DNA from 2 places in the Planococcus sp. TJ-307 genome. Region 2 is predicted to be linked to the other one. Evidence: a T-box and tRNA genes for the amino acid it is inferred to sense, from the RefSeq annotation. Region 2 holds a T-box; the other holds one or more tRNA genes.
The links. The T-box of region 2 lies ahead of serS (serine--tRNA ligase). A T-box ahead of a tRNA ligase gene usually reads a tRNA of that ligase, here a tRNA-Ser.

Region 1 (3,744 bases), on a different contig from region 2:
TTAACCAAACTATTGTATCGTGAACGCTTCACCAATGCTCAATGTCGGGTATCCAGTTTTGAAAGAATAAGGAATAGTTTTTTGTAAAAAAAGCTTGTAAAAACCTGTGAGATTGGTATAATCAATCTTGTCTTTCAAAACCAAATAGTCCAGTGATGATGGCAAAGAGGCCACACCCGTTCCCATCCCGAACACGGCAGTTAAGCTCTTTTGCGCCGATGGTAGTTGGGGGTCTCCCCCTGTGAGAGTAGGACGTCGCTGGGCAATACTTATCGGAGGATTAGCTCAGCTGGGAGAGCATCTGCCTTACAAGCAGAGGGTCGGCGGTTCGATCCCGTCATCCTCCACCATTTTTTCACTCTTTCGCCGGAGTAGCTCAACTGGTAGAGCAACTGACTTGTAATCAGTAGGTTGAGGGTTCAAGTCCTTTCTCCGGCACCACTCATGTAAACGAGCCATTAGCTCAGCTGGTAGAGCATCTGACTTTTAATCAGAGGGTCGAAGGTTCGAATCCTTCATGGCTCACCATTTTTTAATTGCATAATTGCCACGCGGGTGTGGCGGAACTGGCAGACGCACTAGACTTAGGATCTAGCGCCTTCGGGCGTGGGGGTTCGACTCCCTTCACCCGCACCATTTTTGCGGAAGTAGTTCAGTGGTAGAACGCCACCTTGCCAAGGTGGAGGTCGCGAGTTCGAACCTCGTCTTCCGCTCCATATTTTTTTTGCACATGATACCGACCCCTTGCCGGGGTGGCGGAACTGGCAGACGCACAGGACTTAAAATCCTGCGGTAGGTGACTACCGTACCGGTTCGATTCCGGTCCTCGGCACCATTTATGCAAAACCAAATGAATAGATTTCAAGCGCCCGTAGCTCAATTGGATAGAGTACTTGACTACGAATCAAGCGGTTAGAGGTTCGAGTCCTCTCGGGCGCGCCATATTTTTACCCTCAGCAATTCAAGTTCGGGAAGTAGCTCAGCTTGGTAGAGCACTTGGTTTGGGACCAAGGGGTCGCAGGTTCGAATCCTGTCTTCCCGACCAAACAATGGGGCCTTAGCTCAGCTGGGAGAGCGCCTGCCTTGCACGCAGGAGGTCAGCGGTTCGATCCCGCTAGGCTCCACCAACTATATTAATAAAGATCCTGGCGGCGTAGCTCAGCTGGCTAGAGCGTACGGTTCATACCCGTAAGGTCGGGGGTTCGATCCCCTCTGCCGCCACTTTTTTAGGACCTTTAGCTCAGTTGGTTAGAGCAGACGGCTCATAACCGTCCGGTCGCAGGTTCGAGTCCTGCAAGGTCCACCATTTATCTATTATCACGGAGGAATACCCAAGTTTGGCTGAAGGGATCGGTCTTGAAAACCGACAGGGGAGTCAAATCCCGCGGGGGTTCGAATCCCTCTTCCTCCTCCATTATTTTTAAAATGTGTGGACAATTTTTATTAAAGAATGTGTAAGAAGCAATTTATATCATTATCGCGGGGTGGAGCAGTTCGGTAGCTCGTTGGGCTCATAACCCAAAGGTCGCAGGTTCAAATCCTGCCCCCGCAACCAAATGGTCCCGTGGTGTAGCGGTTAACATGCCTGCCTGTCACGCAGGAGATCGCCGGTTCGATCCCGGTCGGGACCGCCATTTTTTTCAAAGTTGTGGGTCAGTAGCTCAGTCGGTAGAGCATTAGATTGAAGCTCTAAGTGTCGGCGGTTCGATTCCGTCCTGACCCACCATCTTTTGCGGGTGTAGTTTAGTGGTAAAACCTCAGCCTTCCAAGCTGATGATGAGGGTTCGATTCCCTTCACCCGCTCCATAATTTATACATATGGGCCTATAGCTCAGCTGGTTAGAGCGCACGCCTGATAAGCGTGAGGTCGATGGTTCGAGTCCATTTAGGCCCACCATTCCGAAGTAGCTCAGTGGTAGAGCACCGCACTGTTAATGCGATGGTCGTAGGTTCGAGTCCTACCTTCGGAGCCATACTGGGGAAGTACTCAAGTGGCTGAAGAGGCGCCCCTGCTAAGGGTGTAGGTCGGGCAACCGGCGCGAGGGTTCAAATCCCTCCTTCTCCGCCAGTATTAGGCCCCTTGGTCAAGCGGTTAAGACACCGCCCTTTCACGGCGGTAACACGGGTTCGAATCCCGTAGGGGTCATTATAAAAAAGCGTCATGCATTTAATTGCATGACGCTTTTTTTCGTTTTAGTGGAAATATAGCTGTGAAGCATCATCCCAAGCATCACGAGCAATATGCCAAATAACGATAAACCGGATGGAAAAGCAATGGATAGAAACAGAACTTCACCTACTAAAGCAAATAAAACTTCCATCGATTGAGTGGCTTCAACGGCGCCTAGCTTTTGCATGTTTCCCCTAACCAGATCTGTAGCTTTAAAGAAAAGAACGGTAGCAATAACGCCTGAGCTGATTGCGACGATCAAAGTTTGAAAGCTTTGCGACGCTGTTGGTCCGCCTACTGTAATGGCGCCATAAAGCGATAGCAAGAGCCAAAAAGGCAAGCTGGCTAAAGACATTCCTAAAACTCGCTGATAAGCATCCAGCCTGCCTTCACATATATCCATCATTTTTCTATTGCCGAGCGGATATGCAAAAGCAGCGATCACTACTGGAATAAAACCAAGCCACAATGTTGTGGAAGATACGGCTGCCAGGTGCTCTAGCTGCATCAAACAAACTCCTGCCACTATAATAAACGAGATTAACAAGCCTTTTAGAGGGATTTTTCCTCGTATTTGAATTGTCTCTTTATTGCTATGTACCGTAATTAGAAATAGCGGGGCCAAAAGTGTACCTGCGATAATAGTAATTTGCCATGTGCCTGCAATAAGCCAACCTGGAGAGTAAGCAGCAGCAAAACACAGGGGAGCGTAAAATAAACCGAATCCGACAAAGCTCCATAACAACCAAGCTCCTTTGTTTCTGTTCATTTCCTGCAGTAACGGCTTCAGGTTTCTTCGGAAGAGGACAATCACCAGCAAAAAGGGAATCATGAAGATAAAGCGAAGAGAGGCGCTCCAAATCCAACTCCCGCCACTGGCTTCCATTGTAGCGTTTAGTACAAAAGTAAAGGCAAAGAAAAAAGCAGCGATAATGCCAATTATAATGGGTTTCATCCGACAGCCTCCTAAAACAAACACTTTTTAATGATTTATCTACTATACCGCATGCTTAAATTTCATCATAGTGTTATTCAAACTAAAAAGGGATCCCTGTGGAATCCCTTTTACACATTATTATAGAAGGTAATCAATCAATAATCCGATGCCGAGCAAGAATGCGACAAAGGTATTCGTTTTGCCTGTATCTTTCATGGCTGGCATCACTTTGAGCGGTTCAGTGAAGCGTTTGAAGATCTGAACGACTTTAATCGGTTTTAAGACACTGAGAAAGACCAGCAAGGCCCAGGGTGTCAACATTCCTGTAACGACAAGAATGACAATCCAAGCGTACGCCAAGATAAAGAACCACATAAGAATGTTGACCGCAGCAGGCCGTCTAACCAAAATGGCCAATGTTTTGCGGCCGCTTTCCTCATCTCCGACAATGTCACGGATATTATTGGACAACATAATTGCAGCTACTAATAAGGTACTTGGAACAGCAAGCAAGGAAGCTTCCCATGTCACCATTCCGGTTTGAATGTAGAATGCAATGATGACGATCAAATAACCCATAACCACTCCGGAAAATAGTTCACCGAAAGGCGTGTAAGCAATCGGGTAGGGTCCGCCT
Region 2 (3,744 bases):
GAATAGGGGGAATTAGTAAATGAGTCAGCACGGAACAGATCGCGTAAAAAGAGGAATGGCCGAAATGCAAAAAGGCGGAGTGATTATGGATGTGGTCAATGCGGAACAAGCCCGCATTGCTGAAGCTGCTGGAGCTACTGCCGTTATGGCACTTGAACGTGTGCCTTCCGACATCCGGAGAGACGGGGGAGTAGCCCGCATGGCCGATCCGCGCATTACAGAAGAGGTAATGCAAGCCGTATCGATTCCAGTCATGGCAAAAGCGCGCATAGGGCATATTGTGGAAGCTCGCATCCTGGAAGCGATGGGTGTCGATTATATTGACGAAAGCGAAGTATTGACGCCTGCCGATGAAGAATTTCATTTGTTGAAAAACCAATATACGGTGCCGTTTGTCTGCGGCTGCCGGAATTTGGGGGAAGCGGCGCGCAGAATCGGTGAAGGAGCTTCCATGCTGCGCACGAAAGGCGAACCGGGAACAGGCAATATTGTCGAAGCGGTCCGTCATTTGCGCCAGGTGAATGCGGAAGTGAGGAAAGTAATCGCGATGAGTGAAGATGAATTGATGACCGAAGCCCGAAACCTCGGAGCTTCCTATGAATTTTTAAAAGAGGTGAAGAGCCTGGGCCGTTTGCCGGTGGTCAATTTTGCAGCTGGCGGTGTGGCGACACCGGCGGATGCGGCATTGATGATGGAACTGGGGGCGGACGGCGTATTCGTTGGATCGGGCATCTTCAAATCGGATAATCCGGAACGCTTTGCTCGTGCCATTGTCGAGGCGACAACGCATTACCAGGATTATAAATTGATTGCGGAGCTGTCGAAAGATCTGGGCATTGCCATGAAAGGCATTGAAATTTCAACGATTGCTGCGGGCGAACGCATGCAGGAGCGGGGCTGGTAAAGATGAAACGAGTTGGAGTTCTCGCTTTGCAAGGAGCGGTCCGGGAACATCTCCAGTCAATCACAGCCTGTGGAGCAGAAGCGGTTCCGGTAAAATGGCCGAAAGATCTTGAAGAGTTGGATGCACTCATCTTGCCCGGCGGCGAGAGCACGACGATGCGGCGTTTGATCGATCGTTACGGCTTAATGGAACCGCTTCGGGATTTTGCCGAAACCGGGAAACCGATGTTTGGCACGTGTGCGGGGCTGATTCTGCTTGCTAAAACAGTAGTGGGTTCGAACCAAGCGCATTTGGGCGTCATGGACGTGGCGGTTGAGCGAAATTCATTCGGACGGCAAGTGGACAGCTTTGAAGCGCCGCTTGACATTAAAGGCATCGATGGAGCTTTTGAAGCGGTATTTATCCGAGCGCCGCACATTGTCAGCGTGGGAGCATCAGCTGAAGTACTGTGTGTTCACGACGGGAAAATTGTCATGGCAAAAAGCGGCCAATTTTTGGGCTGTTCGTTTCATCCCGAATTGACAGAAGACCATCGCATCACGGAATATTTTTTAAGCATGATCCCACACAAGTCAGACCTTCTCTTGCCAAATAGATCAATTTATAGTAAAGTATGATTAATTTCAAAGAAGAAACGTTGATGGGAAGTAGTAAAGCGATTGTTTTTCCAAAGAGAGCCGGTGGTTGGTGCGAACCGGTGAAAAACGCGTTTGAATCCACCCCGGAGTTGCATGGCGAAAAAAGCCATTGCCGGTTTTAATGCCGTTATGTGATGAAGAGGATTGGCTGATGCCGATCAATCAGGGTGGCAACGCGGGTAGCTCTCGTCCCTTTACCAAGGGATGGGGGCTATTTTTGTTGTCTTTTTTTATGTTATTCCAATTTTGAGGAGGAAATACTATGTTAGATATTCGTTTTGTACGTGCCAATTTTGAAGAAGTAAAAGCCAAACTGGCGAAGCGCGGAGAAGATATTTCGGTGCTGGATGATTTTGAAGGATTGGATGTAAAACGGCGTGAATTGATTGCCCAAACTGAAACATTGAAAGCCGAGCGCAACGAGGCGTCTCAAAATATCGCTGCGATGAAACGGGCGAAAGAAAATGCGGACGAAGCCATTGTGAAAATGCGGGAAGTTGGCGAACAAATCAAAGCCATCGATGAAGAGCTGCGGAAAGTGGAAGACAGCTTGAACTACATCATGATGCGTGTACCAAACATTCCGCATGACAGCGTTCCATTCGGCGATTCTGAAGACGATAACGAAGAAATCCGCACATGGGGCGACAAACCGGAATTTGGTTTTGAAGTCAAAGCGCATTGGGATTTAGGCACCAATCTGAATATCATCGATTTTGAACGTGCAGCTAAAGTGACCGGGAGCCGTTTTGTTTTTTACCGTGGACTCGGAGCACGTCTGGAGCGCGCATTGATCAACTTTATGATGGACCTTCACCAGGAAGAGCATGGCTACGAAGAAATGCTGCCGCCGTATATGGTCAACCGCGAAAGCCTGACGGGCACAGGCCAATTGCCGAAATTTGAAGAAGATGCGTTCCTGATCGAGAAAGAGGATTATTTCCTGATTCCAACATCAGAAGTGCCGGTCACCAACTTCTACCGCGATGAAATTTTAACAGCGGATATGCTGCCGCAAGCCTTCGCTTCTTACAGCGCGAATTTCCGCTCTGAAGCAGGTTCTGCAGGCCGGGACACACGCGGGTTGATCAGACAGCACCAATTTAACAAAGTTGAACTGGTACGCTTTGTGAAGCCAGAGGATTCTTATGATGAATTGGAGAAATTGACGGGCCACGCAGAGAAAGTACTTCAGCTTTTAGGCCTGCCATACCGCGTCCTGAAGATGTGTACAGCAGATCTTGGTTTTACAGCTGCCAAAAAATACGACATCGAAGTTTGGATTCCAAGTCAGGAAACGTACCGGGAAATTTCTTCTTGCAGTAATTTTGAGGATTTCCAAGCGCGGCGCGCAAATATCAAATTCCGCCGAGAAGCAACCGGCAAACCGGAATTTGTCCACACCTTGAATGGCAGCGGTCTGGCAATCGGCCGGACCGTGGCAGCATTACTTGAAAACTGCCAGCAGGAAGACGGGTCTATCAATATACCAGAAGTATTGCAGCCATACATGGGCGGCAAAAAGACAATTAAGTAATAAAAGGCTCAAAAGCACATTGCTTTTGAGCTTTTTTGTTTGGAAATGAGGGTAAGAGTAGGGTAAAAGAAAAAGAGAGAGGAGTTAGGCAATGGAAAACGTGAGCTTTCAGTTTATAGAAACAAATGGCATCAAACTTCATACGGCAGTAGCAGGACCTGAGGACGGCCCTTTAGTGGTATTGCTGCACGGCTTTCCGGAGTTTTGGTTTGGCTGGACCAATCAACTTCAGTTTTTAGCGGAAAAAGGCTACCGGGTGGCAATACCGGACCAGCGCGGCTACAATTTGAGCGATAAACCGAAAGGAATTGAACATTACACTGTCGACTCTCTGCGGGACGATGTCATCGGCATCATCAAGCATTTCCAAAAAGAAACTGCCATTATCATCGGCCACGATTGGGGCGGTGCAGTCGCCTGGCATTTGGCAGCGACGCGGCCGGAACATGTGGACAAGCTGATTGTCCTGAACATCCCGCACCCGAAAGCGATGCCTCGGGTATTCAAGAAAAATCCATTGCAATGGATGAAGAGTTCCTATATCGCCTTTTTCCAGCTGCCGAATCTGCCGGAACAGTCTCTCAGCAAAGGACAGTTCAAAGTGATGCAGCAAAGCCTGGAGCAAACCAGCAATCCAGGGACGTTCTCCAAGCAGGAAATCGAGC

Region 1: it encodes a tRNA-Ser, which carries the amino acid that the T-box ahead of serS (serine--tRNA ligase) is inferred to sense. The anticodon was not compared.

The regions. Positions count from the first base shown of each region.
Region 1 is NZ_JBZDOJ010000002.1:1,042,329-1,046,072, reverse strand. Features, by position in the region: partial or broken rRNA gene AC4EHK_RS11675 (23S ribosomal RNA) at 1-8, shown strand, start outside; rRNA gene rrf (5S ribosomal RNA) at 149-264, shown strand; tRNA gene AC4EHK_RS11665 (tRNA-Val) at 275-350, shown strand; tRNA gene AC4EHK_RS11660 (tRNA-Thr) at 366-441, shown strand; tRNA gene AC4EHK_RS11655 (tRNA-Lys) at 453-528, shown strand; tRNA gene AC4EHK_RS11650 (tRNA-Leu) at 552-636, shown strand; tRNA gene AC4EHK_RS11645 (tRNA-Gly) at 642-716, shown strand; tRNA gene AC4EHK_RS11640 (tRNA-Leu) at 747-835, shown strand; tRNA gene AC4EHK_RS11635 (tRNA-Arg) at 866-942, shown strand; tRNA gene AC4EHK_RS11630 (tRNA-Pro) at 969-1,045, shown strand; tRNA gene AC4EHK_RS11625 (tRNA-Ala) at 1,052-1,127, shown strand; tRNA gene AC4EHK_RS11620 (tRNA-Met) at 1,148-1,221, shown strand; tRNA gene AC4EHK_RS11615 (tRNA-Ile) at 1,230-1,306, shown strand; tRNA gene AC4EHK_RS11610 (tRNA-Ser) at 1,322-1,414, shown strand; tRNA gene AC4EHK_RS11605 (tRNA-Met) at 1,479-1,555, shown strand; tRNA gene AC4EHK_RS11600 (tRNA-Asp) at 1,559-1,634, shown strand; tRNA gene AC4EHK_RS11595 (tRNA-Phe) at 1,651-1,726, shown strand; tRNA gene AC4EHK_RS11590 (tRNA-Gly) at 1,733-1,806, shown strand; tRNA gene AC4EHK_RS11585 (tRNA-Ile) at 1,821-1,897, shown strand; tRNA gene AC4EHK_RS11580 (tRNA-Asn) at 1,899-1,973, shown strand; tRNA gene AC4EHK_RS11575 (tRNA-Ser) at 1,978-2,068, shown strand; tRNA gene AC4EHK_RS11570 (tRNA-Glu) at 2,075-2,146, shown strand; gene AC4EHK_RS11565 (DMT family transporter) at 2,160-3,125, opposite strand; gene AC4EHK_RS11560 (1,4-dihydroxy-2-naphthoate polyprenyltransferase) at 3,246-3,744, opposite strand, start outside.
Region 2 is NZ_JBZDOJ010000012.1:7,311-11,054, reverse strand. Features, by position in the region: gene pdxS (pyridoxal 5'-phosphate synthase lyase subunit PdxS) at 20-904, shown strand; gene pdxT (pyridoxal 5'-phosphate synthase glutaminase subunit PdxT) at 907-1,521, shown strand; T-box leader at 1,533-1,739, shown strand; gene serS (serine--tRNA ligase) at 1,805-3,079, shown strand; gene AC4EHK_RS19205 (alpha/beta fold hydrolase) at 3,171-3,744, shown strand, end outside.